DNA from 4 places in the Variovorax sp. PMC12 genome. Region 2 is predicted to be linked to each of the others. Evidence: predicted binding sites of a transcription regulator. Region 2 holds the regulator's gene; each other region holds the start of a gene.
What was found. The regulator LexA, encoded in region 2, represses DNA repair genes until DNA is damaged. The targets are predictions, from matches to a motif close to ACTGTATNNNNATACAGT.
Positions count from the first base shown of each region.

Region 1: recA (recombinase RecA) is a predicted target of LexA. The motif match lies at 4,566-4,583, and genes of this name have one in related genera.
Region 3: C4F17_RS27485 (PA0069 family radical SAM protein) is a predicted target of LexA. The motif match lies at 4,359-4,376, and genes of this name have one in related genera.
Region 4: C4F17_RS16650 (ATP-dependent helicase) is a predicted target of LexA. The motif match lies at 4,430-4,447, and genes of this name have one in related genera.

Region 1 is NZ_CP027773.1:4,237,255-4,244,453, reverse strand. It holds gene C4F17_RS19625 (amino acid ABC transporter ATP-binding protein) at 1-475, shown strand, start outside; gene C4F17_RS19620 (transporter substrate-binding domain-containing protein) at 526-1,347, shown strand; gene C4F17_RS19615 (mandelate racemase/muconate lactonizing enzyme family protein) at 1,353-2,462, shown strand; gene C4F17_RS19610 (polyketide cyclase) at 2,472-2,906, opposite strand; gene recX (recombination regulator RecX) at 2,887-3,348, opposite strand; gene recA (recombinase RecA) at 3,397-4,503, opposite strand; gene C4F17_RS19595 (MarR family winged helix-turn-helix transcriptional regulator) at 4,648-5,133, shown strand; gene C4F17_RS19590 (response regulator transcription factor) at 5,206-5,880, shown strand; gene C4F17_RS19585 (sensor histidine kinase) at 5,918-7,199, shown strand, end outside.
Region 2 is NZ_CP027773.1:1,392,532-1,399,730, forward strand. It holds gene lpxK (tetraacyldisaccharide 4'-kinase) at 1-920, shown strand, start outside; gene C4F17_RS06415 (Trm112 family protein) at 901-1,083, shown strand; gene kdsB (3-deoxy-manno-octulosonate cytidylyltransferase) at 1,080-1,853, shown strand; gene adk (adenylate kinase) at 1,992-2,648, shown strand; gene C4F17_RS06430 (asparaginase) at 2,683-3,645, opposite strand; gene lexA (transcriptional repressor LexA) at 3,719-4,402, shown strand; gene C4F17_RS06440 (hypothetical protein) at 4,532-4,894, shown strand; gene C4F17_RS06445 (D-2-hydroxyacid dehydrogenase family protein) at 4,985-5,992, shown strand; gene C4F17_RS06450 (MFS transporter) at 5,989-7,146, shown strand.
Region 3 is NZ_CP027773.1:5,840,841-5,848,039, reverse strand. It holds gene C4F17_RS27500 (efflux transporter outer membrane subunit) at 1-235, shown strand, start outside; gene C4F17_RS27495 (aminotransferase class V-fold PLP-dependent enzyme) at 327-2,588, opposite strand; gene C4F17_RS27490 (Lrp/AsnC family transcriptional regulator) at 2,758-3,222, shown strand; gene C4F17_RS27485 (PA0069 family radical SAM protein) at 3,251-4,345, opposite strand; gene C4F17_RS27480 (GbsR/MarR family transcriptional regulator) at 4,456-5,034, shown strand; gene C4F17_RS27475 (thiol-disulfide oxidoreductase DCC family protein) at 5,098-5,520, shown strand; gene C4F17_RS27470 (SAM-dependent methyltransferase) at 5,549-6,496, shown strand; gene C4F17_RS27465 (polyketide cyclase) at 6,534-7,199, shown strand, end outside.
Region 4 is NZ_CP027773.1:3,599,975-3,607,173, reverse strand. It holds gene C4F17_RS16670 (dipeptide ABC transporter ATP-binding protein) at 1-711, shown strand, start outside; gene C4F17_RS16665 (ABC transporter substrate-binding protein) at 748-2,379, shown strand; gene C4F17_RS16660 (5'-methylthioadenosine/adenosylhomocysteine nucleosidase) at 2,497-3,255, shown strand; gene corA (magnesium/cobalt transporter CorA) at 3,248-4,234, opposite strand; gene C4F17_RS16650 (ATP-dependent helicase) at 4,460-6,580, shown strand; gene hpf (ribosome hibernation-promoting factor, HPF/YfiA family) at 6,911-7,199, shown strand, end outside.

The DNA.
Region 1 (7,199 bases), 2.8 Mb from region 2:
GTTCCAGAGCTACAACCTGTTCCCGCACCTCACGGTCAAGCAGAACATCACGCTCGCGCCGCAGTCGGTGAAGAAGATGAGCGGCTCGGAAGCCGGCGCCATCGCCATGGAAGTGCTCGAGCGCGTGGGCCTGGCCGAGAAGGCCGATGCCTACCCCGAGCAGCTCTCCGGCGGCCAGCAGCAGCGCGTGGCCATCGCGCGCTCGCTCGCGATGAAGCCGCAGCTCATGCTGTTCGACGAAGTCACCTCCGCGCTCGACCCGCAGCTCACCGGCGAAGTGCTCAAGGTGATGGAGAAGCTCGCCTCCGAAGGCATGACCATGATCCTCGTCACGCACGAGATGGCCTTCGCGCGCGGCGTGGCCGACAAGGTCATCTACATGCACCAGGGGCTGGTGTGGGAGGAGGGCGACGCCAGCATCCTCGGCAATCCGCAGACGCCCGAGCTGCGCCAGTTCATCGGCACCGGGCTTTGAGCCGCGCGCCACCGACACCCGCTTTCATCAACAACTCCAGGAGACCATCGATGACCCGCTCTTTCCTCGCCCGGCGCCGCGGCGCACTGCTTTCCACGCTCGCACTGGCACTGCCGCTCGCCTTCGCGGGCGGCGCGGCGCATGCCGACCAGCTCGACACCATCACGGCCGCCAAGAAGATCCGCGTGGCCATCGACCTGGCCGTGCCGCCCTATGGCCTGAAGGACGAAAAGCTCAACGCCACCGGCTCCGACGTGGAAACCGCGCGCCTGCTGGCCAAGAGCCTGGGCCTGGAACTGGAGATCGTGCCGACCACCGGCGCCAACCGCATTCCGTTCCTGCAGACCGACAAGGCGGACATCGTGATCTCCAGCATGTCGGTCACGCCCGAGCGCGAGAAGGTGGTCGACTTCTCGGTGCCCTACGCCGCCATCCTGGCCGTGGTGGGCGCGCCCAAGAGCATGAACATCACCGGCCCGGCGGACCTCGCGGGCAAGAAAGTGATCGCCACGCGCGGCACCACCAACGACCAGGAAGTGACGAAGATCCTGCCGGCCGGCGCGCAGATCGTTCGCTTCGACGACGACGCCACCTCCATCACCGCCGTGGTGAGCGGGCAGGCCGACATCTTCGCCACCGCGCCGCCGCTGCTGAAGACCATCAACGACAAGAACCCGGCCAAGCAGATGGAGCCCAAGTTCACCATGAAGGTCAACATGATGGCCATCGGCATGCGCAAGAACGAACCGCGCCTGAAGGCCAGGCTCGACGAGTTCGTGAAGGCGCAGCTCAAGAGCGGCGAGCTCAACACCATCTACAAGAAGTTCCACGGCGCCGACCTGCCGGCCGACGTGACGCGCAACGCAGGCTGATCGCGATGGCGAAGATCGACCAGGTCGAGATCGCGCAGATCGACATCGCGCCGAAGGTCAGGCGCACCGACGCCATCCAGTCCTTCGTGACGCAGGAAACCGTGATGGTCACGGTGCGCTGCGACGACGGCTCGTCGGGCACCGGCTACACGTACACCATCGGCACGGGCGGCTCGTCCATCGTGGCGCTGCTGAACGACCACCTGGCGCCGCGGCTGATCGGGCGCGACCCGCAGCAGTACGAGGCCATCTGGCGCGACCTGTTTTTCCACACGCACGCCACCGCCGTGGGCGCGATCACCAGCCTGTCGCTGGCGGCGATCGACACCGCGCTGTGGGACCGCAACGCGCGGGCGGCAGGCTTGCCGCTGTGGAAGCTGGCCGGCGGCGCGCAGCAGCGCGTGCCGGTCTACACCACCGAAGGCGGCTGGCTTCACATCGAGCCCGCGCAGCTGGTGGAGCAGACACTGGCCGCCAGGGCCGACGGCTTCCTGGGCGCGAAGATCAAGGTCGGCAAGCCGCATGTGGCGCAGGACATCGCGCGCCTGTCGGCCGTGCGCGAAGCGGTCGGCGCGGATTTCGAGCTGATGGTGGATGCCAACCAGAGCTTCACCGTGGCCGAGGCCATCCGCCGTGCGCGCCAGTACGCGCCGCTCGACCTCGCGTGGTTCGAGGAGCCGATGCCGGCCGAGCATGTGCGCGCGCATGCGCAGCTGCTGGCCAGCACCTCGGTGCCGATCGCGGTGGGCGAATCGATGTACCACCCGTCGCAGTTCGCGGAATACATCCAGCAGGGCGCCTGCTCCATCGTTCAGGCCGACGTGGCGCGGGTGGGCGGCATCACGCCGTGGCTGAAGATCGCGCACCTCGCGGAGGCGCACAACATCGCGATGTGCCCGCACTTCCTGATGGAGCTGCACGTGAGCCTGTGCGCCGCCGTGCCGAATGCGCGCTGGGTCGAATACATCCCGCAGCTCGACGACCTGACGACAAGCCGCCTGCGCATCGAGGACGGACATGCGGTGGCGCCGGAAACGCCCGGGCTGGGCATCGAGTGGGACGCCGACCAGTTGAAGGCGCGGCGCAAGTTCACGCCGCTGGTGCTGCGCGGCTGAGCCGGCCGGTCAGTCGGCTTCGATCAGGCTGCGCAGCGACTGCAGGTCGCGCGCGATCCAGCCGGCGTCGCGCTCGAAGGCCGCATCGTCCATGTGCGGCTGTCGCAGCAGCGTGAACTGCAGCTCGCAGGCGTCGGGCCCGACGCCGATCACGCGAAAGGGCAGGTAGACCTCGGGCACGCCTTCGGGCGCGACCCAGTGGTCGAGCACGCCGAAGTCGTTGCGCGGTGCGAAGCGCATGCGGGCGTCGCCGCTCTCGGGCGTGCGCACGATCCAGTGGTCGCCGTGCGGCACCAGCGCGCTCTTCGCAAGGCCGCTGGCCCAGTCGGGCAGGCGCTTCGGATCGGCAGCCAGCACGTAGGCGCGGCGCCATTCGCAGGCCACGCGCTGCGTGATGACGCGGGACTGGACGGCAGCACTGCCTTCATTCGTCGTCGATTTCATCGAAGTCGCTCCTGAGTACCTTGGACACGACGGCGCCCGAGAAACCGCGCGCCATCAGGAATCGCATCTGCTTGGCCCGTTCCTTCGCGTCGGCGGGCGCGGCGTCGAAGCGGCGGCGCCAGAGGGCGGTGGCGCGCTCCACCTCGGTTTCCTGCAGGCCGGCCACCGCTTCGGCGATGGCCTCGGGCGCGATGCCCTTGGCCTGCAGTTCCTGCTTCACCCGCAGCGCGCCGGAGCGGGCCGCGCGCTGGTTGAGCACCGAGGCCACCACGCGCGGCTCGCTGATGAAGTCCTTGGCGGCCAGCTCGTCGAGCGCCTTGGCCAGCGTGCCGGGCTCTTCTTCATGCTTGGCGAGCTTGCGCTCCAGCTCCAGGCGCGAATGCTCGCGCTGGCTCAGCAGGCGCAGTGCGCGGCCTTTGAGGGACGGGGCGTCGAATGCCATGCGGGAACCGCTCGCGCGGCCCGGCAGGGGACCGCGCTCGGGGGCTTGTTACTCGCCCTTGTCCGCCTTCTCGGCCTTGGCGGCCTTCTGCGGCTTCTCGGGCGTGGAGCCGGCATCGGCTGCCAGCAGCGGAATGCCCAGCGACTCGCGCACCTTGTTCTCGATCTCGCGCGACAGCTCGGGGTTCTCGCGCAGGAACTCGCGGGCGTTGTCGCGGCCCTGGCCGATCTTCTCGCCGTTGTAGGCGTACCAGGCGCCCGACTTGTCGACGATCTTGGCGGTCACGCCCATGTCGATGATCTCGCCTTCGCGGCTGATGCCTTCGCCGAACAGGATGTCGAACTCCGCCGTCTTGAACGGGGGCGAGACCTTGTTCTTCACCACCTTCACCTTGGTTTCGTTGCCGATGGCCTCGTCGCCCTTCTTGATGGTGCCGATGCGGCGGATGTCCAGGCGCACCGAGGCGTAGAACTTCAGCGCATTGCCGCCAGTGGTGGTTTCGGGCGAACCGAACATCACGCCGATCTTCATGCGGATCTGGTTGATGAAGATGACCATGCAGTTGGTCTTCTTGATGGTGGCGGTGAGCTTGCGCAGCGCCTGGCTCATCAGGCGGGCCTGCAGGCCGGGCAGCGAGTCGCCCATTTCGCCTTCGATTTCGGCCTTGGGCGTGAGCGCGGCGACCGAGTCGACCACGATCAGGTCCACCGCGCCGGAGCGCACCAGCGAATCGACGATTTCGAGGGCCTGTTCGCCGGTGTCGGGCTGGCTGATCAGCAGGTCGGACAGGTTGACGCCGAGCTTCTGGGCGTATTGCACGTCGAGGGCGTGTTCTGCGTCGACGAAGGCGCAGGTGCCGGCCTGCTTCTGCATGGCGGCGATGACCTGCAGCGTGAGCGTGGTCTTGCCCGAGGATTCAGGGCCGTAGATTTCGATGACGCGGCCGCGCGGCAGGCCGCCGACGCCCAGCGCGATGTCCAGGCCCAGCGAACCGGTGGAGACCACCTGGATGTCTTCCAGCGCCTCGCCTTCGCCGAGCCGCATGATCGTGCCCTTGCCGAACTGCTTTTCGATCTGGGCCAGCGCGGCTTGCAGCGCCTTGGCTTTTTCACTGTTGGCGACCGAGATGCTTGCGCCCTTGACGACTGCGTCCATGTGGAAACTCCTTGAATATCAACGGTTTGTGTCTGGTTTCACCCATCTGCTTTTAACCACAGGCTGGATGCTTGAACAGTAGTGTAGGGGCTGATGCCGCTGCGTAAACCTGTTTTTTGGTCAGTTTGCTTTACCATTCGGCGCATGAGCGAAACCGCCTTTCCGACCGATCCCGACGCCTGGCGGCAGACCCACCTGGGCCGCCTGCTGGGCCACGCCATGCGCCGTTTCGACGAGCGCGTGCTGGAGCTGATGGCGCACGACGTCGACGTGCCGCTGGCGTTGTCGAACCTCGCGGCGCGCGCGCAGGTGAGCGCGGCGCACATCCACATCACCCGGCACCTGGCGCGCGAGGGCTCGCGCCTCACCGAGCTGGCCGAGCGCGCCGGCATGACCAAGCAGGCGATGGGCGCCCTGGTGGACCAGTGCGAGGCCTGGGGCCTGGTCACGCGCGGCCCCGATCCGCTCGACGCGCGGGCCCGGCGCGTGCTGTTCACGGCCGACGGGCTGGCCTGGCTCGACGCCTTCCACGGCGCGGTGACGCAGGCCGAGCGCGAGTTCCGCAGCAGCGTGGGCGACGACATCGCCACCGTGGTAACCATCGGACTGGAAGCCTATACAGCGGGCTAGACTTCGAGGCAGAGACAAACGTCGACGGCGCCGCCGGGCGCCCGACACCCAAACAGGCCGGAGGTGGCGCATATGCGGATTCTGATTGCCGAAGACGACCAGGTGCTGGCCGATGCCCTGCTGCGCAGCCTGCGCACCTCGGGCGCGGCGGTCGACCATGTGGCCAACGGCTCGCAGGCCGACACCGCGCTCATGACCCATGACGAATTCGACCTGCTGATCCTCGACCTCGGGCTGCCCAGCCTGCACGGCATCGAGATCCTCAAGCGCCTGCGCGCGCGCGGTTCGCAGTTGCCGGTGCTCGTGCTCACGGCGGCCGACAGCGTGGAAGAGCGCGTCAAGGGCCTGGACAACGGCGCCGACGACTACATGGCCAAGCCCTTCAGCCTGCAGGAACTCGAGGCCCGCGTGCGCGCCCTCACGCGCCGCGGCATGGGCACAACCAGCAATGCCATCCGCCACGGCCCGCTGGTGTACGACCAGGCCGGCCGCGTGGCCACCATCGACGGCAAGATGATCGAGCTGTCGGCGCGCGAACTCGGCCTGCTCGAAGTGCTGCTGCAGCGCGCCGGCCGGCTGGTGAGCAAGGACCAGCTGGTCGACCGCCTCTGCGAATGGGGCGAGGAGGTGAGCCTCAACGCGATCGAGGTGTACATCCACCGGCTGCGCAAGAAGATCGAGAAGGGCCCGGTGCGCATCGCCACGGTGCGCGGGCTGGGTTACTGCCTCGAGAAGATCCAGAACTGATGCCCCTTTTCATGCGCGAAGCCTGGGAGCGAGCCCGGTGAAGCTTTTCCAGCGCGCGCAGCGCTCGCTGTTCGGCGAGATCCTCGACTGGATGCTCACGCCGCTGCTGCTGCTGGTGCCGGTGAGCATCGGCGTCACCTGGCTGGTGGCGCAGGGCATCGCCAACGCGCCCTTCGACCGCGCGCTCGAGCACAACGTGAAGGCGCTGGCCGAACTGGTGACGGTGAAGGAAGGGCACACGCAGTTCGTGCTCTCGCAGTCGGCGCGCGAGATCCTGCGGGCCGACGACGCCGGCCACGTCTACTACCAACTGCTCGACGGCCACGGCACGCTGCTGAGCGGCGAGCGCGACATTCCCCAGCCCGGCCTCGACGAGCCGCTGCCGCCCAACCAGGTGTTCCTGCACAACAGCGACGTGCACGGCCAGCCGGTGCGCGTGGCCTCGATGTGGCTGGCCAGCGGCAGCGACGACGTGCCGCCCTCGCTGCTGCAGCTGGCCGAGACGCGCGAGAAGCAGTCGGTGCTGGCGGCCGAGATCATCAAGGGCGTGCTGCTGCCGCAGTTCGCGATCCTGCCGCTGGCGGTGCTGCTGATCTGGCTGGCGCTGGTGCGCGGCATCAAGCCGCTGTCGGTGGTGGAGGCGCGCATCCGCGAACGGCGCCCCGGCGACCTGAGCCCGCTCGACGAATCGTCGGTGCCGCTCGAAGTGGTGCCGCTGGTGTCTTCGGTGAACGAGCTGCTGGACAAGCTCAACGATTCCATCGGCACGCAGAAGCGCTTTCTGGCCGACGCGGCGCACCAGCTCAAGACGCCGCTGGCGGGCCTGCGCATGCAGGCCGACCTGGCGCAGCGCGAAGGCGCCAACGCCGACGAGCTGAAGCAGTCGCTCAAGCAGATCGGCCGCGCCAGCAAGCGCGCCACGCACACGGTGAACCAGCTGCTGTCGCTGGCGCGCGCCGAAGGCAACAGCGCCAACGTGCACCACCAGCCCTGCGACCTGGCGCGGCTCACCATCGAGGTGGTGCGCGAGGCGGTGCCGCGGGCCATCGAGAAGCGCATCGACCTGGGCTACGACGGCGCCGAGGCGGGCGCGCCCGGCGTGATGTTCGACGGCAACCAGACGCTGCTGAAGGAGCTGGTGCGCAACCTCGTCGACAACGCGCTGAACTACACGCCATCGACGCCGGAGCGCCCGGGCCTGATCACCGTGCGCGTGCTGGCCGACCCTTTCGGCCACGTGCTGCTGCTGCAGGTGGAGGACAACGGCCCCGGCATCGCCGAGGCCGACCGCGAGCTGGTGTTCGAGCCTTTCTACCGTG
Region 2 (7,199 bases):
TGCTCTATGCAGCTCTCTTCGCCGTTCGGGGATGGCTCTATCGGCTCGGGTGGCTTAGGTCGGAGCGCGTGCCCGTGCCGGTGATCGTCGTCGGCAACGTGATCGCGGGCGGCGCCGGCAAGACGCCCGTGGTGATGGCGGTGGTGCGCCATCTGCGCGCGCGCGGCATCCAGGTGGGCGTGGTGTCCCGTGGCTACGGCCGGCGCACCGACGATTGCCGTGAAGCGACGGCCGACAGCGATCCCCGCGACGTCGGCGACGAGCCCGCCCTGATTCACCACGCCACGAAGGCCCCCGTGTTCGTCGCGCGCAGGCGCATCGAGGCGGCCCGTGCGCTGCTGGAGCGGCATCCCGGCACGCAAGTCATCGTCAGCGACGACGGGCTGCAACACCTGGCGCTCGGCCGTGACATCGAGATCTGCGTGTTCGACGACCGCGGCATCGGCAACGGCTGGCGCCTGCCGGCGGGCCCCCTGCGCGAGGCCTGGCCACGCCGCTGCGACCTGGTGCTGCACAGCGGCGAGCGCCCCGCATTCGCAGGCGGCTACACCGCCACGCGGCGCCTTGCGGACTACGCCCTCACGAGCGAAGGGCAGCGCGTGCCGTTGCGCACGCTGGCAGGCAAACCGGTGACCGCGCTCGCGGCCATCGCGCGCCCGGAGGCCTTCTTCGCCATGCTCCGGGGCCGTGGCCTCGCGCTCGCCAAAACCATCGCGCTGCCCGACCACTACGACTTCGACGCCTGGCAACACCCGGCCGATGCGGGCGGCCCTCTCGTCTGCACCGAAAAAGACGCGGTCAAGCTGTGGCAAAAGGCACCCGGCGCGCTGGCGGTGCCCCTGCTCTTCGCACCCGCTCCGGAATTCTTCACCGCGCTCGACGCAAAGCTATCATCGCTCGATGGATACCAAGCTGCTTGAACTGCTCGTCTGCCCCGTCACCAAGGGTCCGTTGACCTGGAACCCCGAAAAGCAGGAGCTCTGCTCGCGCAGCGCGCGCCTGGCCTACCCGGTGCGCGACGGCATTCCCGTGCTGCTGGAAAACGAGGCACGCACGCTTTCCGACGAAGAGCTCGGGCTGTGAGCTTCACGGTCCTGGTGCCGGCGCGCCTGGCGTCGACAAGGCTCCCCAACAAGCCCCTGGCCGACATCGCCGGAGTGCCGATGGTGGTGCACGTGGCCCGGCGTGCCAGCGAGTCCGGTGCCGTGCGCGTGGTGGTGGCCGGCGACGACGTCTCGATCATCGATGCCTGCAAGGCGCACGGTGTCGAGGCGATCCTGACCCGCCAGGACCACCCCAGCGGCACCGACCGGCTGGCCGAGGCCTGCGAGCAGCTCGGCCTCGATGGCGACGACATCGTCGTCAACGTGCAGGGCGACGAGCCCTTGATCGACCCCGCGCTGATCGATGCCGTGGCTTCCACGCTGGCCACCCATGCGGAGGCCGCCATGAGCACCGCGGCCCACGAGATCGATTCGCCGGCCGACTTCATGAATCCGAACGTGGTGAAGGCCGTGCTCGATGCACAGGGCAACGCCATGTACTTCAGCCGTGCGCCCATCCCCTGGTGGCGCGACGGTTCCGCCAACGGCGCCGCGCCAACGGTGCTGCCCACGCCAGCCCCGCTGCGCCACATCGGCATCTACGGCTACCGCGCGGGCTTCGTACGCAAGTTCCCGTCGCTGCCGCCCTCGCCCGTCGAGGCGACCGAGGCGCTCGAGCAGTTGCGGGCGCTGTGGCACGGACACCGCATCGCCGTCCACGTGAGCCACGTGGCGCCCGGCCCGGGCATCGACACGCCCGAAGACCTGGCGCGCGTGCGCGCGGTCTTCGCCGCCGGCCCGACGGCCTGAGGAGCTCGACGTGCCTGTCGGGGCAGCGACAAATCCCGGGGAGCACGCGTGCTATCCTCGAAGCAACTCCGCCCTGCCCAAAGCCCCTGAAGCCGACGCCTGGCGCGACACAAAATCTAAGAACCGTCCGAGGACACCATGAGACTAATTTTGCTGGGCGCGCCCGGGGCGGGCAAAGGCACGCAAGCGGCCTTCATTTGCCAGAAGTACAGCATCCCCCAAATCTCGACCGGCGACATGCTGCGCGCCGCCGTCAAGGCCGGCACGCCGCTCGGGCTGCAGGCCAAGGCCGTCATGGATGCGGGTGCACTGGTCAGCGACGACCTGATCATCAATCTCGTGAAGGAACGCATCGCCCAGGCCGATTGCGCCAGCGGCTTCCTGTTCGACGGCTTCCCCCGCACCATTCCGCAAGCCGACGCCATGAAGGCGGCGGGCGTCAAGCTCGACTACGTGCTCGAGATCGACGTGCCCTTCGGCGACATCATCGAGCGCATGAGCGGCCGCCGCTCGCACCCGGCTTCGGGCCGCACCTACCACGTCAAGTTCAACCCGCCCAAGGTGGAAGGCAAGGACGACGTCACCGGCGAAGACCTGATCCAGCGCGAGGACGACAAGGAAGAAACCGTGCGCAAGCGGCTCGACGTGTACAGCCAGCAGACGCGTCCGCTGGTCGACTACTACTCGGCCTGGGCCAAGACCGACCCGGCCGCCGCGCCGAAGTACCGCGCCATCAAGGGCGTGGGCACGGTCGATGAAATCACCCAGCGCGCACTCGCAGCGCTGAGCAGCTGATTGCCGGCCGCCCTCCGTCAGGGCGGCCACCACCTCACCCGAGCAACTCGAGCATCAGCGCGATGCGCGCCTTCACCGGCGTGAGCGTGCCCGCATCCCTCAGGCGGTCATCGGCTTTCGGCAGGATGCGACCGTTCATGCAGCGCGTCGCGCGAACCACCGCCACGCCCGCCTCCTGCGCCTTCAGCGCAGCCGCTTCGAGCGCGTGATGCAGCGTGCCGTTGCCGGTGGCGGCCAGCACCAGTCCACGGACCGGTTCGGCGTTGCCGGGCTGCAGCAGCGCCTCGACGACCGCACCGCTCGCGCCGGCATGGCTCATGACGATCTCCACGCGAGGCCACTGGACGGCGGCCGCCTCGAAGATCTTCGAAGCCGGCAGCGCCCCGCCCTCGGGCCAGGCCCTCACGCGGCGCACTTCACCTTCTTCCACATAGCCAACCACGCCTGCATCGCCTGATGCGAAGGCATCGAGCCGATAGGTGTGCACTTTCTGCACGTCGGCGCCACTGTGGATGGCGCCGGCGCACACCACTATTACCCCTTTCGCACCCGCTGCCAGAGCCACGCCGATGGCATCGCGCACGTTCTGCGGACCATCGGGCGACAGCGCGCTCGCCGGGCGCATGGCGCAGGTCAGCACCACAGGCTTCGCGCACGCCAGTACGGAATGCAGGAAGAAGGCCGTCTCCTCCAGCGTGTCGGTACCGTGCGTGATCACCACGCCCGCCACGTCGGGCTCGGCCAGCCAGTGCGCGCAGCGCTGCGCGAGCTTTTGCCAGGTCTCGAGGGACATGTCTTTGCTGTCCAGTTGCGCGACCTGCTCCGCCACCAGCGTCACGCCCCGGGGCGCCTCGATCCCGCCCAGAAGGTCCACTACGCCTACCTGCCCGGCCGTGTAGCCGATGTTGTCGCCGCTGCTGGCGGCCTTGCCGGCAATGGTGCCGCCGGTGCCCAGCACGACCACGCGGCGCAGTTCAGGCGAGGGGAAATCAGGCATGTCTTGTCAACTTTTTAAAACTGGTTAAAAATACAGGTACTGGATATCTAGCCAGTGCCGCAAGGAACCACATATGCAGTTCGCCGTGAAGCTTACAGCCCGCCAGCAGCAGATCCTGGACTTGATCCAGAGCGCCATCGCCCGAACCGGCGCGCCACCCACGCGCGCCGAAATCGCCAATGAACTCGGGTTCAAGTCGGCCAACGCGGCCGAAGAGCACCTGCAGGCATTGGCCCGCAAGGGTGTCATCGAACTCGTCAGCGGCACTTCGCGAGGCATCCGCCTCAAGGGCGACGCCCTGCGCTCGCTGAACGAAACGCGCCACCGCGAAGGCGGCCAGTTCTCGCTCTCGCTGCCCGGCATGGCGCAACTGGCGCTGCCGCTCATCGGCCGCGTCGCCGCGGGCTCGCCCATCCTGGCGCAGGAGCACGTCGACCAGACCTACTACGTCGAGAACACACTGTTCCAGCGCCAGCCCGACTACCTGCTCAAGGTGCGCGGCATGTCCATGCGCGACGCCGGCATCATGGACGGCGACCTGCTCGCCGTGCAGGCCACCAAGGAAGCGCGCAACGGGCAGATCGTGGTGGCGCGCCTGGGCGACGAGGTCACCGTCAAGCGCCTGAAACGCAACAAGCAGGTCATCGAGCTGCACGCCGAGAACCCCGACTACCCGACCATCATCGTCCAGCCCGGCGAGCCCTTCGAGATCGAAGGCCTCGCCGTGGGCCTCATCCGCAACACCATGCTGATGTAGGCCTGCTGGCAGCAGCACTCACCCGGCCGCGACAGGTGGCGGGCGTATGGCGCGAAGTCGCCATCACCCTGTCGCGGCCGATTCAAGAAATCCTGCCTGTGTTCAACCTCATACTTTTTTGGAGTTCACATGGGAATCGCCCTCCTCGCCATCGCTGATTTCTGGATGCCGCTGCAATCGCTCGCCAACCGTTTGATTCAGGCACGCCGCCCCCATCGCCACACCCCGCTCGACCACAGCGAGAGTTCCGCCGGCCTGCGCTATGTCGCGGTGCGACCGTCTTGCGGCGCGACGCCACCGGCGGCCGCAGCCACCGCACCGGCGCGCCCGTTGCGCGTGGTGCGTGTGGTCGACGGAAAGGGCCAGCAGCGCAGCAACCGTGTCGTGATCTCCGGCCGCATGGACGACGTGTGCGCGGAGCTCGACCGTCTGGCGGCCCTCGAAGCGGCCGAAGCCATGGTCACCGCGCCCCGCTCCACACGCCTGCACTGAGGCGCGGCCCCCTGGGAGAGCCCGTCGGCAGTGGGTATCCAAACGTTCGGGGGTGCGACATCCCAATGCTGCGAGGCACAATGGCACGCCATGAATATTGTGATCCTCGACGACTATCAGGACGCCGTGCGCAAATTGCGCTGCGCCGCCAAGCTGGACGCGTACGCAGCCAAGGTCTACACCAACACGGTCAAGGGCATCGGGCAACTCTCGGTTCGCCTCAAGGACGCCGACGTGATCGTGCTGATTCGCGAGCGCACACAGATCTCCCGGCAGCTCATCGAGAAGCTGCCCAAGCTCAAGCTCATTTCGCAAACGGGTCGCGTCGCAGGCCACATCGACGTGGCGGCCTGCACCGAGCGCGGCATCGCCGTGGCGGAAGGCTCCGGCTCCCCCCAGGCACCTGCCGAGCTCACCTGGGCGCTCATCATGGCCGCCATGCGCCGGCTGCCGCAATACATCAGCAACCTCAAGCACGGGGCGTGGCAGCAATCGGGCCTCAAGTCGGCCTCGATGCCGCCCAATTTCGGGCTGGGCTCGGTGCTCAAGGGCAAGACGCTCTGCATCTGGGGCTACGGCCGCATCGGCCAGCTGGTCGCGCGCTACGGGCAAGCCTTCGGCATGCAGGTCGTGATCTGGGGGCGTGAAGCCAGCTGCGCCAAGGCCCGCTCCGACGGCTTCCAGGTGGCGCAGAACCGCCAGGAGTTCTTCGCGGCCGCCGACGTGCTGTCGGTCCACCTGCGGCTCAATGACGAAACCAACGGTCTCATCACGCTCGAGGATCTCTCGCGCATGAAGCCGACGGCGCTGTTCGTCAACACCTCGCGTGCCGAGCTGGTCGAGGCCGACGCGCTGCTCGCGGCGCTCAACCGTGGCCGCCCCGGGCTGGCCGCCATCGACGTCTTCGAGAGCGAGCCGCCGCTGCAGGGCCACGCGCTGCTGCGGCTGGAGAACTGCATCTGCACCCCGCACATCGGCTATGTCGAGCAGGAGAGCTACGAGAGCTACTTCGGCCAGGCCTTCGACAACGTCGTGAGCTACATCAACGGCAATCCCACGAACATCGTGAATCCCGGCGCGCTGCAGGTTCGCCGGTGAGCCGGCCCGCGCCCAAGGGTGCGCTCTGGGCGCTGCTGGTCGGCAACTTCGTGATCGGCACGGGCGTGATGGTCGTGCCCGGCACGCTCAATGAAATCAGCGCTTCGCTGGCCATTTCGGTCGCCACCGCGGGCCAGTTGATCACCGCCGCGGCGGCGGTGATGTGCATCGGCGCGCCGCTGCTGGCCGCCGCCGTCGCGGGGTGGGACCGCCGCCAGCTGCTCGCGCTCACCCTGCTCTGGTATGCGGCGGGCCACGCTCTCGCGGCGCTCATGCCGAGCTTCGGCGCGCTGCTGCCGGTACGCATGCTCACGGTGATCGCGCCGGCCATCTTCACGCCCCAGGCCGCAGCCTGCGCCGGCCTGCTGGTACCGCCCGAGCAGCGCGGGCGCGCCGTCACCTTCGTGTTCCTGGGCTGGTCGATGGCCTCGGTGCTGGGACTGCCCATCGGCGCGCTGATCGGCGGGCACCTGGGCTGGCGCATGGCCTTCGTGGCGGTTGCGCTGCTCAGCGTCGTGAGCGCGGCATCGATCTGGCTCACCCTGCCCGCCGGCATTCGCCCGGCGGCACTCACCGCCGCCGCCTGGTCGCGCGTGCTGCGCAGTCCGGTGCTGATGGGCATCGTGGCGGTGACGGCGCTGCAGGGCGCCGGGCAGTTCGTGCTGTTCAGCTATTTCGGCCCCATCCTCAAGCAGAGCTTCGGCGCGGACGCCACCACGCTGAGCGTGATGTGGGCCCTGTTCGGCGCCTGCGGGCTCATCGGCAACATGGTGGTCAGCCGCTTCATCGACCGCGTCGGGGCCGGGCGCATGGTGCTGGTCACTACCTCGCTGATCGCGCTGAGTCTGCTCTTGTGGCCGACCGCTTCCACGCTCGCCTGGCTGGCCGTGCTGCTGGTGCCCTGGGGGTTGGGCTGCTTCGCCACCAATTCGGCCCAGCAGGCCCGCCTGGTGGGCCTGGCGCCGGCCCTCGCGCCGGGCTCGGTGGCGCTCAACAGCTCCGGCATCTATACAGGCCAGGCCGTGGGCGCTGCGCTCGGCGGCTGGCTGCTGGCGCACGACGCGGCGGCCTGGATGAGCTGGGTCGGTTTCGGCGTCATGCTGGTGGCCATCTCGCTCAGCACCGCCATCGACCGCAGCCGCCGCCCGGCCTGAAATCGCGCCCCCGCGTAAAACCCGTCACGCCCCGCCCGCGCGCAACTGCAAAA
Region 3 (7,199 bases), 1.4 Mb from region 2:
GGCCACCAGCCGTTATGAGGGCGGCGCGTCGACCTACCTCGACGTGATCACCGCGCAGCAGTCGCTGCTGACGGTGGAACGCCAGGCCGCGCAGCTGCGGGGGCAGCGGCTGCTGACCGCGGTGTTCCTGGTGAAGGCGCTGGGTGGCGACTGGTGCGGCGCGGATGAGCCCGGCAAGGCCCCGGCATCGTCGTGCCCCGCCGTCGGCATCGACCGGACTGCGAAGGCCGGTTGAACGGCAAGCTCTGTTCGCGCGACTTGGTGCCTTGCTGGTCGATCGACGCACGTCGTCACTGTCGGAGCGATTCCGCTCGAGCTCCCCTGGCTCAGTGCATTGACGCAGCCGGCTGCGCGACGGCGTCCGCAGCGGAGCACAGCGCGAGGCCGCCCGCCAGGCTCCATGCCTGCGCATGGCCGAGGCGGCGCAGGGCCTTGGCCGCCTGCGCGCTGCGATTGCCGCTTCGGCAGTAGAAGAGCATCGGCGCACCGGCCGGCAGCGCCATCCAGCCGGGCAGCGCATTCAGAAGCCCCGACAGCGGCACCGCCTCGCGGTGGGTGTCGACACCGAAGGGCGACGATTCGCTCACGCGCTGCTCGTAGGGCTCGCGCACGTCCACCAGCACCAGGCCCGGATGCTCGAGCAGCAGCCGCTGCGCCTGCATGGCGTTCATCTCGTGGCCCGGGCCGGCGCAGCCGTTGTCGATGCGCGCACCGCAGGCGAGGGTCTGGTATTCGGTCAGCGCGAGGTCTTTCTCGAGTTCGGCCTTTGCCGAGGCGAAGCCTGCCGCGTCGATGCTGCCGGACAGCACCTGCGCGAGCAGCGGCTGGGCCGCGCATTCGCGGGCCAGGGTGCTCGCGAAGCGGTCGTCGTAGTCGTGCGCCGGGAGCAGCAGCGTGCCGGGGCCCGCGGCCTGCGCCAGTTGCTTCAGCGAAGGGCCGAATGCGAGCGGCGCACTTTGCGCGAAATCGCTTCGCCCCAGCGCGCCGGGCATCACCGTGTCGCCCACGAATGCCAGGCGGATCTTCAACTGCTCGTCATGCAGCAGGTAGGCGGTCGAGTCGGCGGTGTGCCCGGGTGTTGCCAGCCGGGTCAGCGTCTGCGCGCCCAGGCAGATGGCATCGGCGCCCAGGGGCCAGCCGAGCGCATCGACCTCGCCTTGCTGGAGAAGGCGTTCCGGCAGCGCGGCGCGCAATTCGCCCACCGAGGAAACATGATCGCCATGGCTGTGCGTGTCGAGCACGGCGGCCAGCGTGTAGTCCTGGCAGCGAAGCAGCTGCGCGATGCGGCCGGTCAACTCGGGCAGCGGATCGATGACCACGCAGCGCCGGCTGCCGGCATCCGCCAGGAGGTAGCAGCATGCACCGCCGGCCACGAAGCGGGTCAGGCCGTCGAGCGCGTCGCCCGGACGGGAGGTGTCGGCGCCGGTATTGAGGCAGCTTGCGCGCAGCGAAGCGCCACAGGAGCCGATCCTTTCACAGGCTTCGTCGATGAAGGCCGCGTCGCTGGCCGGCCCGAACGACAGGCGCACGGCCGAGGCCGCCTGCCAGGCGGGCAACCCCATGGCTTGCAGCACGTGGCTCGGCAGCGCCTTCGACGCGCCGCAGGCCGAGCCACCGCTCACCCGCACGTCGGCCGCGTCGAACAGATCCTGCAGGAGCTTCGAGTCGAGGCCGGGCACCGAGAAATTGAGGGTCGTCGGCAAGCTCAGTTCAAAGGGCGCGTTGAACACCACGCCGGGGAACGCATCCTTCAGCGCGGCGGCGATGCGGTCGCGGTACGCCTCCAGCGTGCGCGCGTCCCGGAAGGTGTGGCCGTCTTCGAGCGCTTCCAGCACGGTGCCGAGCGCGGCGATGCCGGACATGTTCTCGGTCCCCGAGCGCAATGCGCCCTCCTGGCCGCCGCCCGCCATCAACGGCGTGAACGGCGCGCCGGCGCGCACGTACAGCAGGCCGATGCCCTTCGGTGCATAGAGCTTGTGCCCCGAGAACGGCGCGTAGTCGATGCGGAGGGCTTCGAGCCGGAGCTCGAGCTTGCCCAGCGCCTGCACGCTGTCCACCATCCACAGCGCCGGGCTCCCGTCGAGCGCCTGGGCGATGCCGTCCAGGTCGCTGACGACGCCGGTCTCGTTGTTGGCGGCCATGGTGCAGACCAGACCGGCACGTGCGGCATGCGCGCGCAGCCAATGCAGGTCATGGCGGCCGTCTCGACCGACCGGGATGGGCAGCACGCGCAGGTTCAGGCCCAGCAGTTTGTTCCAGTGGCTGATCGCTTCCGGCACCGCCTTGTGCTCCGTCGCGCCGTACAGCACGCAGTCGACGTCCTCGCGGCCGCGCAGCGCGCTCAACGCCGACAGCACCGCCGTCTGGATGCCTTCGGTGGCGCCGCTGAGAAACAGCAGGTCGCCCGTGGGAGCGCCCAGCAGGCGCCGCGCGCGGGAGCGCACCGAATCCATCAGCGCGCGCGCCTTCAGCCCGGTGCTGTGGACGCTGCTGGGGTTGCCGAAGTCGTCGGCCATGGCTGCGAGTGCCGCGGCCCGGGCACGAGGCAGAACGGGCGTGGTGGCGTTGGCGTCGAGGTAGATGTCCATTCAGGTGATTCCGGGAGAAGAGATGCAAGCGTTTGCAGGCTTGGCGGGCGTGGCGGGCGACAGCGCCGCGCACCCGGAAGAGTCTGCCGCCCGGGGCGGAGCAGCGGCTTGCGTTTTATGCTGCCTATGCCGATAAGATTGGAATCCAATGCTCAATCAAGGATATTTGATGAAACTGGATTCCATAGATATCAAGATTCTTGATCTCCTGCAGCAAGACGCCGAGCTGCAGGTGGCGCACATCGCCGAGCAGGTGGGCCTGTCTGCCACGCCATGCTGGAGGCGCGTCCAGCGGCTCAAGGAGGCGGGCGTCATCACGCGCTCGGTGGCCCTGCTCGACCCGCGCAAGGTCAACGTGGCGGTGACGGTCTTCGTGTCGGTGCGGACCAGCACGCACTCGCAGGAGTGGTTCGACCGCTTCACCGCCACGGTCCATGCCATTCCGGAAGTGGTCGAGTTCTACCGGATGAGCGGCGACGTGGACTACCTGCTGCGCGTGGTGGTGCCGGACATCGCCGCCTACGACGCCGTCTACAAGCGACTGATCTCGGGCACGAACCTGCACGACGTCAGCTCCAGCTTCGCCATGCAGGAACTGAAGCAGACCACGGCGCTCCCGCTGGGCTACGTGTAGAAGGTTCGCGAAGCCGGCACGCGGACGTTCAGAACAGGCTGCCCTGCCCCGCGGCGCCAGGCGGCCGGAACGCCGTGATGTCCAGCGGAATGCGCTCGCGGTTGTAGCCCAGTCGGTTGGTCGCCTTCTCGAAGCGCTGGTGGATCAGGTCGGCCCACAGGCCCGAGCCCTTCATGCGCGTGGCGAAGTCGGCGTCGTAGTCCTTGCCGCCGCGCATCTCGTGGATGCGCGCCATGATGCGGTCGGCGCGCTGCGGATAGTGCAGCGCCAGCCATTCCTTGAAGAGCGGCGCCACCTCCCACGGCAGCCTCACCACGGTGTAGAAGGCGCTGCGCGCGCCGGCTTCCCATGCGGCCTCGAGCACCTGTTCCATGTCTTCGGTCACGAAGGGAATCTGCGGCGCCACGCTCACGCCGACCGGCACGCCCGCCTCGGTCAGCGTGCGGATGGTGCGCAGCCGGCGGTGCGGCGCCGCGGCGCGCGGCTCCAGCTTGCGGGCGAGTTCGCCGTCGAGCGTGGTCACGGTCACGTACACGGCCGCAAGACGGTCGGCGGCCATGGGCGCGATCACGTCGAGGTCGCGCTCGATGGCGCTCGACTTGGTGACCAGCGCGAACGGATGCCGCGCTTCCTGCAGCAGTTCGATGACCGAGCGGGTGAGCCTCAAGTCTCGCTCGATGGGCTGGTAGCAGTCGGTGGCGGTGCCGATGGCGATGTAGCTGGGCCGGTAGCTCTTGCGCCCGAGTTCCGTACGCAGCATGTCGGCGATGTTTCGCTTGGCGATCAGCTTGGTCTCGAAGTCGAGGCCGGGCGACAGGTTGAGGTAGCTGTGCGTGGGCCGGGCGAAGCAATAGATGCAACCATGTTCGCAGCCGCGGTAGGGGTTGAGCGAGCGGTCGAAGTAGATGTCGGGCGAGTCGTTCTCGTTGAGCGCCGACTTGACGTCTTCGAAGCGCACCTCGGTGGCGATGGGCTGCAGCTCCTGCGCCTCGGCCACGCCGTCTTCGAGCGTGCCCCAGCCGTCGTCGAAGGCATTGCGCTCGTCCTTGGAGAAGCGATGCGCAAGCTGCGTAGCCGCGCCGCGGCCCTTGATGGCGTGGATGGGGATGTGGGCTGCGGGCATGGCGAATCTCGTTACTGTGTATTTGTACAGTATTTCACCGTTTCCTTGCGACTGCCCGCTTTTTACATTTCTCTCTTGACAGAAATTTCGCAAATCCTAAACTCCAAGCCATGGAACTCACAGAAATTCAACGTAAGTTCGTCCTCCACTGGGGCGAAATGGGGTCCATGTGGGGCGTCAACCGCACCGTCTCGCAAATCCACGCGCTGCTCTTCGCCCACGGCAAGCCGATGCATGCCGAGGAGCTGTCCGAAACGCTGGGCGTCGCGCGCTCCAACGTCAGCAACAGCCTGAAGGAACTGCAGGCCTGGAACCTCGTACGCGTCACCCACACGCTGGGCGACCGGCGCGACTATTTCGAGACCAGCGTCGATGTGTGGGAGCTGTTCCGCACCGTGGTGCGCGAGCGCAAGGAACGCGAGTTCGACCCGACCATCCGCGTGCTCCGAGAACTTGTCTCGAGCCCCGATTTCCAGAAGGAACCGCCCGATGCGCAGGACCGCATCCGCTCCACCATGGACCTCATGAACAAGCTCGCCACCTGGGCCGACGAAATGCTGCGGCTGTCGCCGGGCACGCTCGACAAGGTGCTGACGCTGGGCGCCAGCGTGCAGAAGTTCGTGCGCGGCGACAAGGGCGGCAAGGACGAAGACCCCGACGCACACCACGCCAGCCTGCCGATGATCTGAACCCTTCTCTTTTTTTGCCTATGTATTTCTGTTTTGACAGAAATATCGAGAACAAAGGATGCCATGAGCCGCAACGCCCTTCCCGCCTATCCGCTGACCCTGTACTTCGACGCAAGCTGCGCCATCTGCTCGGCCGAAATGGGCAACCTGGGGGCGCGCGACACCGCGGGCCGGCTGCGGTTCGTCGATTGCTCGCCGGCCTCGTTCAGCGACGGGCCGGCGCCGCGCGACGCGCTCATGGCCGCGATCCACGCGGTGGACGCCACGGGCCGGGTGCTGGTCGGCGTGGCGGCCATCCGCGCGAGCCGCGCGGCGGTGGGCCTGCCCAGCGGCGGCGGCCTGCTCGACCTGCCGCTGGTCGCGCCGCTGGCCGACCGCGCCTATGCCCTGCTGGCGCGCAACCGCTACCGCATTCCGCGCTGGCTGGCGACACGGCTGGCGGGGCGCGTCGCGCCTACCTGCAACGACGGCAACTGCCGCCTCTGAAGAAAAAACACCACCCGAGGGAACAGCCATGCCCACAGTTTTCCAGCCCGACTTCCACCTTCCGCTCGAAGCGCCCGCACAGGCACCTGCCGGCACCTCCATCACCGCCGAAGACACCCAGGTCTACTTCACCGAAGTCGCGTTCGACTACAGCGCCTGGAGCCCCAGCTACAACATGCACTTCGGCTTCTGGCGCGCCGGGCTGAACCCGTTCAGGCGCGAAGGCATGCTGGTCGAGATGAACCGCGTGGTCGGCCGCGCGCTGCGGCTTGGCGATGCGCAACCCGGCGCCGCGCCCCGCCGCTGCGTGATCGACATGGGCTGCGGCGCCGGCGCCACCGCGCGCACGCTGGTGGGCAACAACCCGTCGCTGTACGCAGTGACCGTGACCAACGTGGCCGTGCAGAACAGCATCGCCGCCAGGCTCGATGCGGCGGCAGGCGTGGCCGACCGCATGGCCCACGTGGAGGCCGACTACACCCGCACCGGCCTGCCCGCCGCGCAGGCCGACGGCGCCTGGGCCCTGGAGAGCGCCTGCTATGCAGAGGGCACCGCCAAGGCCGATTTCATCCGCGAGGCCGCGCGCCTGCTCAAGCCCGGCGCCCGGCTGGCGGTGGCCGACGGCTTCCTGCTGCGCCGCAAGCCTGGCCGTGTGGCCGGCTGGCTGCACCGCCTGTGGGCCGACAGCTGGGCCGTGCCAACGCTGGCCGTTCGCGACGACTTCATCGCCGCCCTGCGCGACAACGGCTTCGAGGACATCGAGTGCAAGTCGCTGCGCTGGCGCGTCGCGCCCAGCGCGCTGCACATTCCGGTGCTGGCCACGCGCTTCACCCTGGTCGAACTCTGGAAGGCGCGCGGCAAGCTCGGCGCGTGGCGGCGCAAGCACATCGTGGCCAGCTATTACGCGCTGGCGCTGGGCATGTTCTGGCGCGACTTCGACTACTGCATGGTCACGGCCACGCGCAGTGCCGGCTGAGCGAACACGAGAAGAAACAACCAGCAGAAAGCTACGCATGCAAGACGACAACCAGGACAGCAGGCTCGCCGCACTCGCGCCAGACCAGGCACCCGGCGAACTGCCGCCCCAATCCCGCGGCGCCATGCCCTTCGCATGGTTCTGGCCGATGCTGGCGGGCGCGGCCATCGCGCTGGTGCTTCGCATCATTTTCAGCGGCGGCCCGGGCCAGCGCTTCTCGCCGATGCTCGGCTCCTTCGTGTACTTCGTGCCCGCGCTGTGCGGCGCCGTCACCGTGTACATGGCCGAGCGCATCGAGCGCCGCAGCTGGGGCTACTACCTCTGGGCGCCGTGGGTGGCAACGGCGCTTTTCGTCGGCGGCACGCTGGCGGTGTTCATCGAGGGGCTGATCTGCGCCGTCGTCATCGTGCCGCTGTTCGCGGTGATGGGCAGCGTCGGCGGACTGGCGATGGGCATCGTGTGCCGCATCACCAACTGGCCGAAGCAGGCCATCTACAGCTTCGCGGTGCTGCCGCTGGTGCTCGGCGCCATCGAGCCGCAGCTGCCCAACCCCGAACGGCTGTCGAACACGTCGCGCACGCTCTTCATCGCCGCGCCGGCCGAGCGCGTGTGGCACGAGCTGAACGCCGCGCGCGACATCCGTCCCGCCGAAGTCGGCGACGCCTGGGCCTACCGCATCGGCGTGCCGATGCCGGTGTCGGGC
Region 4 (7,199 bases), 2.2 Mb from region 2:
CTCAATCCGCGCAAGAAGATCTCGGCGGTGCTCGAAGACCCGCTGGCCATCAACACCACCATGGGCAGGCCCGAGCGCGCAGCCAAGGCGCGCGAGATGCTGGCGCGCGTGGGGCTGCGGGCCGAGTACGCCAACCGCTATCCGCACATGTTCTCCGGCGGCCAGCGCCAGCGCATCGCCATTGCGCGCGCGCTGATGCTGAACCCGCGCCTGCTGGTGGCCGACGAGCCGGTGTCGGCGCTCGACGTGTCGATCCAGGCCCAGGTGCTGAACCTGCTGGCCGACCTGCAGGCCGAGCTGGGGCTGGCGTATCTCTTCATCTCGCACGACCTCGGCGTGGTGCGGCACATCGCGCACGACGTGCTCGTGATGTACCTCGGCCATGCGGTGGAGCAGGGCCCGAAGTCGCGCATCTTCGCGCGGCCGCTGCATCCGTACACGCAGGCGCTGCTGGCTTCGACGCCGGGGCTCAGCAGCCAGCGCATCGTGCTCAAGGGCGAACTGCCTTCGCCGCTGAATCCGCCCACCGGTTGCGTGTTCAGCACGCGCTGCCCGCACGTGGCGCCGCGCTGCCGCGAAGAACGGCCGCTGCCGCGTCTGCTCGACGAGCGGCTGGTGGCGTGCCATTTCTCGGAGAAGTTCCTCGAAGGCGCGCCGCTCGTGCGCGCCGATGTTCCGCCGGCCGCCATCGCGATGGCGACGAATCCCTAGCAACCTGCTTTTTCAACCGTGTCCCAAGGAGTCCAAATGAAGACCCAGCCCACCGTTTCGCGCCGCTCACGAAGCCTGGCGCTCCTGGCACCGACAGCGATTGCGGCCCTTACCCTGGCCTGCGGCGCGGTGTCAGCCAAGACGCTGGTGTATTGCTCGGAAGGCAGCCCGGAGAATTTCTATCCGGGCATGAACACCACCGGCACCTCGTTCGACGTGACCACGCAGGTCTACAACACCATCGTCGAGTTCGAGCGCGGCGGCACCAAGGTCGTGCCGGGCCTGGCCGAGAAGTGGGACATCTCCGCCGACGGCACGGTCTACACCTTCCACCTGCGCAAGGGCGTGAAGTGGCACAACACGAGCAAGAGCTTCAAGCCCACGCGCGACTTCAACGCCGACGACTTCATCTTCATGCTCGAGCGCCAGTGGAAGGAGAGCGACCCCTTCTTCAAGGTCACGAGCCAGAACCACTCGTACTTCAACGACATGGGCATGCCCAAGCTGCTGAAGACGGTGGACCGCATCGACGACTACACGGTGAAAATCGTGCTCAACCAGCCCGAGGCGCCTTTCCTCGCGAACCTGGCGATGCAGTACGCGGGCATCCAGTCGAAGGAGTACGCCATCGCCATGCTGAAGGCCGGCACGCCCGAGAAGGTCGACCAGGACCCGATCGGCACCGGGCCGTTCTACCTTGTGCAGTACCAGAAGGACGCGATCATCCGCTTCAAGGCCTTCCCGCAGTACTGGGGCGGCAAGGCCAAGATCGACGACCTCGTGTTCGCCATCACGCCCGATGCCTCGGTGCGCTGGGCCAAGCTGCAGAAGGGCGAGTGCCACGTCATGCCGTACCCGAACCCGGCCGACCTCGACGCGATCCGCAAGGACCCGAACGTGCAGGTGCTGGAGCAGCCCGGCCTGAACGTGGGCTACCTCTCGTACAACACGACGAAGAAGCCCTTCGACGACGTGCGCGTGCGCAAGGCCATCAACATGGCGATCAACAAGAAGGCCATCATCGACGGCGTGTACCTCACGACGGGCGTGGCTGCGAAGAACCCGATCCCGCCGACCATGTGGTCCTACAACGACGCGGTGAAGGACGATCCGTACGACCCCGAAGCCGCGAAGAAGCTGCTGGCGCAGGCCGGCTACCCCGACGGCTTCTCGACCGACCTGTGGGCCATGCCGGTGCAGCGCCCGTACAACCCGAACGCCAAGCGCATCGCCGAACTGATGCAGGCCGACCTGGCCAAGATCAACGTCAAGGCAGAGATCAAGAGCTTCGAGTGGGGCGAGTACCGCAAGCGCCTGCAGGCCGGCGAGCACCAGATGGGCATGCTGGGCTGGACCGGCGACAACGGCGACCCGGACAACTTCCTCTACACGCTGCTGGGCTGCGCATCGGCCAAGTCGGCCAGCGGCAGCAACATCTCGAAGTTCTGCTACCAGCCTTACGAAGACCTCGTGGTGAAGGCCAAGAGCGCGACCAAGCAGGCCGACCGCGATGCGCTCTACAAGAAGGCCCAGGTCATCTTCAAGGAGCAGGCGCCGTGGTTCACTATCGCGCATGCGGTGCAGCTGAAGCCGGTGCGCAAGGAAGTGGTCGACTTCAAGCTGAGCCCCTTCGGCCGCCACACTTTCTATGGTGTGGATATCAAGTAACCCCCCGGGCTGCTGGGGGCAACACCTGCGGCCCGGCAGAGCCGGTTCCGCGGTGTTCCTGGAAAGAGAAATGTCTTGAGTTCTTTGCCGCGCGCGCCTGTCGCCATCGTCGCTGCCATGCACGAGGAACTGAGTGCCCTGCTTGCGCAGATGCCCGACGAGCAGCGTGTGCGCGTGGCCGGCCGCGACTTCTGGGTGGGCCATCTGCAGGGCCAGCCTGTGGTCGCGGTGCTGTCGCGCATCGGCAAGGTCGCGGCGGCGGTGACGGCCACGGTGCTGCTCGAGCGCTTCGGCGTGCGGGCCATCGTGTTCACCGGCGTGGCGGGTGGATTGGCGCCGGGCGTGAAGGTGGGCGACGTGGTCGTGGCCACCGAACTGCTGCAGCACGACATGGACGCCTCGCCGCTTTTCCCGAAGCACGAGGTGCCGCTGATGGGCATGGCGCGCTTCGCGGCCGATGCTGCCATCGGCAACGCGCTGGCGGCCGTGGCGGCCGACGTGCTGCGCGACCCCGTGGCCTTGGTCGGCCAGCAGGCAGTGGATGAATTCAGCCTCCGGCAGCCCGGCGTGCATCGCGGCCTGCTGGTGAGCGGCGACCGCTTCGTCTCCACCACCGGGGAGAGCGAGGCTTTGCAGCGCGAGCTGCCCGATGCGCTCGCGGTCGAGATGGAAGGCGCTGCGATGGCGCAGGTGTGTCACGACTACGGCGTGCCGTTTGCCGCGATGCGCACGATTTCGGACCGCGCCGACGATGCCGCGCATGGCGACTTCGCGCGCTTCGTGGTGGAGGTGGCGAGCCGCTACAGTCTCGCGCTGGTGGGCGCGTGGCTGGCCACGCTGCCCGCGCAAGACGCGGGTAGTGGCGCGGCTACTTGAGCCAGCCGCGCCGGCGGAAGTACCACATCGGCACCAGCGCGCTGGCCGCCATCAGCACGATGGCATACGGATAGCCCATGGCCCAGTCGAGCTCCGGCATGAACTTGAAGTTCATGCCGTAGATGCTGGCGATCAGCGTGGGCGGCAGCAGCGCCACGCTGGCCACCGAGAAGATCTTGATGGTCTTGTTCTGGTTGATGTTGATGAAACCGACGGTCGCATCCATCAGGAAGTTGATCTTGTCGAACAGGAAGGCCGTGTGGTTGTCCAGCGACTCGATGTCGCGCAGGATCTGGCGCGCCTCTTCGAACTGCTCGGCGTTGAGCATCTTGCTGCGCATCATGAAGCTGACCGCGCGGCGCGTGTCCATCACGTTGCGGCGGATGCGGCCGTTCAAGTCTTCCTGCCGCGCGATGGCGCCGAGCACCTCGCCGGCCAGCTCGTCGCTCACGTTGCCCGAGAGCACTTTCTTGCCGGCCACTTCGAGCTCGTCGTAGATGTTCTCGAGCGTGTCGGCCGAATACTCGGCGTCGGCGTCGAACAGCTTGAGCATCACTTCCTTGGCGTCCTCGATCAGCCCCGGTGCGCGGCGCGCGCGCATGCGCAGCAGGCGGAACACGGGCACGTCCTCGTCGTGGATCGAGAACAGCACGCCGCGGCTGCGCAGGTCGGTGTTGTGCTGGTTCAGGATGAAAGCGACGCGCACGGTGCGCGGGTTCTCGTCGTCGTCGATCAGGAAGTCGGAGCGGATGTGCAGCTCGCCGTTGTCTTCCTCGTAGAAGCGGGCGGATTCCTCGATGTCCTCGTCCATCGCGTCTTCGGGGATGGACAGGCCGTAGTACTGCTTGATCCAGCGCTTCTCTTCGAGCGTGGGCGATTCGAGGTCGACCCAGATCGGCTGGAACTTGGAAAGCTCTTCGAGCGCCTCGATCTCTTCCTGGACGAGGCGGCCGTTGGCGAGCGTAAAGATGTTGAGCATTGGCTCACTCCCGGGGGTGACTGGACGATGGGCGAGGGAGGGGCGCTTTCAATTCCCGGGCCCGACGTGCGTGAGGGAAACGCGTCAGTGAAAGGGAGTTGAAAGCTGCCGAGACGGGGCGGTTTCCATGGGAAGAGTCTCCGGTTGCAGCGAGGCGCGATTATGTCACCGGCCACATGGCAGCAAGGTGGCTGGACTGGACGGGCATACAGTAAAGTCGTGCCCATGCAGACCGCTGCGTCCCCCGTTCTTTCCATCGCCCCGACGACCCAGGCCGAGCGCCTGGCCGCCGCGCTGGCCACGCTCAACGACGCGCAGCGCGCGGCGGTCGAGCACGGGGTGGGAGCGGCGATTGCCGAGCGCGACGAGCGGCCGCTGCTGGTCATCGCCGGCGCCGGGTCGGGCAAGACCAGCACGCTGGCGCACCGCGTCGCGCACCTGATTGCCGGCGGGGTGGATCCGCAGCGCCTGCTGCTGCTGACCTTCTCGCGCCGCGCCGCGCAGGAAATGGGGCGGCGCGCCGGCCAGGTGCTGGCGAAGGTGCTGGGCCTGAAGTCGGAGGCGCCGCCTTCGCTGCCGTGGGCAGGCACCTTCCACGGCATCGGCGCGCGGCTGCTGCGCGAGTACGCCGCGCAGATCGGGCTGGACGAGAACTTCACCATCCACGACCGCGGCGACGCCGAAGACCTGATGGGGCTGGCGCGCCACGAGCTGGGCCTGTCTTCCACCGTCAACCGCTTTCCGCGCAAGGGCACCTGCCTGTCGATCTACTCGCGCTGCGTGAACACGCGCGCGCCGCTGGCCGAGGTGCTGCGGGAGTCTTTCCCGTGGTGCGGCGAATGGGAGGCCGAGCTGAAGAAGCTGTTCGGCGCCTACGTCGAGGCCAAGCAGCAGCAGAACGTGCTCGACTACGACGACCTGCTGCTCTACTGGGCCGGCATGGTCGCCGAGCCCGCGCTGGCCGCGCACGTCGGCGCGCGCTTCGACCATGTGCTGGTCGACGAGTACCAGGACACCAACCTGCTGCAGGCCTCGATCCTGCTGGCGCTCAAGCCCGACGGGCGCGGCGTGACGGTGGTGGGAGACGACGCGCAGTCGATCTATTCGTTCAGGGGCGCCACGGTGCGCAACATCCTCGACTTCCCGTCGCAGTTCACGCAGGACGCACGCGTGGTCACGCTGGAGCGCAACTACCGCTCGACGCAGCCGATCCTCGACGCCTCGAACCGCGTCATCGCGCAAGCAGCCGAGCGGCACGCCAAGACGCTGTGGACCGACAAGCCATCGGCCGGCAAGCCGCTGCTGGTGCTCGTGCCCGACGAGGCGGAGCAGGCGCGCTGGGTGGCCGACAAGGTGCTGGCGCACCGCGAGGGCGGGCTGGCGCTGAAGTCGCAGGCGGTGCTGTTTCGCACCTCGTCGCACAGCGCGGCGCTCGAGCTCGAGCTGGCGCGGCGCAACATTCCGTTCGTGAAGTTCGGCGGGCTCAAGTTTCTCGAGGCCTCGCATGTGAAGGACCTGCTCGCGGTGCTGCGTTTCGCGCAGAACCCGCGCGGCCGCATGGCGGGCTTTCGCGTGACGCAGCTGATCCCGGGCATCGGGCCCGTCACCGGCACGCGGCTGCTCGACGCGATGGACCAGGCCGCCGATCCGGTGGCCGCAGTGCGCGACTTCGTGCCGCCTTCCGCGGCGCGCGAGCAATGGGCCGATTTCGCCAAGGCCTACGAGGCGCTGCGCTCTCCTGCGCTCGCATGGCCGGCCGACGTGGAGGTGGCGATGGCCTGGTACCAGCCGCACCTGGAGCGGCTGTACGAGGACACCTCGGGCGTGCGGCGCGCCGACGTCGAGCAGCTCGCGCGGCTGGCCGCCGGCTACGCGTCGCGCGAACGCTTCCTGACCGAACTGACGCTCGATCCGCCCGAGGCCACCAGCGACCGCCCGGGTCCGCCGCTGCTCGACGAGGACTACCTGATCCTCTCGACCATCCATTCGGCCAAGGGGCAGGAGTGGAACTCGGTGCATGTGATCAACGTGGTCGACGGCTGCCTGCCGGCCGACGTGGCGCAGAGCGCGCAAGAGCTCGAAGAAGAACGCCGCCTGCTCTACGTGGCGATGACCCGGGCGCGCGACCACCTGCACCTGCTGGTGCCGCAGCGCTTCTACGTCACGCAGCAGTCGGCGCGCGGCGACCGGCATCTGTATGCCAACCGCACGCGCTTCATCGCCGATGCCGACCTCGCGGGCTTTGAGCAGCAGACCTGGCCGCCGCCACCCGAGCGGCCGCCGGCCGTGCCGCCGCCCGCTGCCGTGATCGACCTGCGAAACCGCATGCGCGCCGCCTGGCGCTGAGCCCGTCCGCTGGCCCTCACGGCGGCAGGGTTTCGGGGTCTTTCCTGCTGAAACATTTTTGAGCGAAACGCCGCGGCGCCTGTCCCGCGCGCGGATGCTGCTATTGATTCGCTAGCGTGCCGCAGGAAGCACGCGATGCGCGCGCAGCTTTGGGCAACTCCGGTATTGCAATAGCGTGACAGCTTGGGCATAGTGAATCGACCTTCCCAGATTTCTTCTTCTTACCCAGTCTCTTCTTCTCTCCCCGCTTCCCCACACACCTGTTTCGCCGGCCAAGCTCCATTCCGGAGTGCGGTCATTTCCCCAACCGTCAATTCCAGGAGGTCATTCATGAATTTGACGATCAGCGGTCATCACCTCGACGTCACACCTGCCTTGCGCACCTACGTCACGAGCAAGCTGGACCGGATCACGCGACATTTCGACCAGGTAGTCGATGTCAAGGTGATCCTCACGGTGGAAAAGCAGAAGGAAAAGGAACGCCGCCAAAGGGCGGAGTGCAACATTCACGTCAAGGGCAATGACATGTTCGCGGAGTCGAGCCACGCTGATCTCTACGCTGCGGTCGATGAGCTGGTCGACAAGCTCGACCGCCAGGTGGTCCGCCACAAGGATCGCC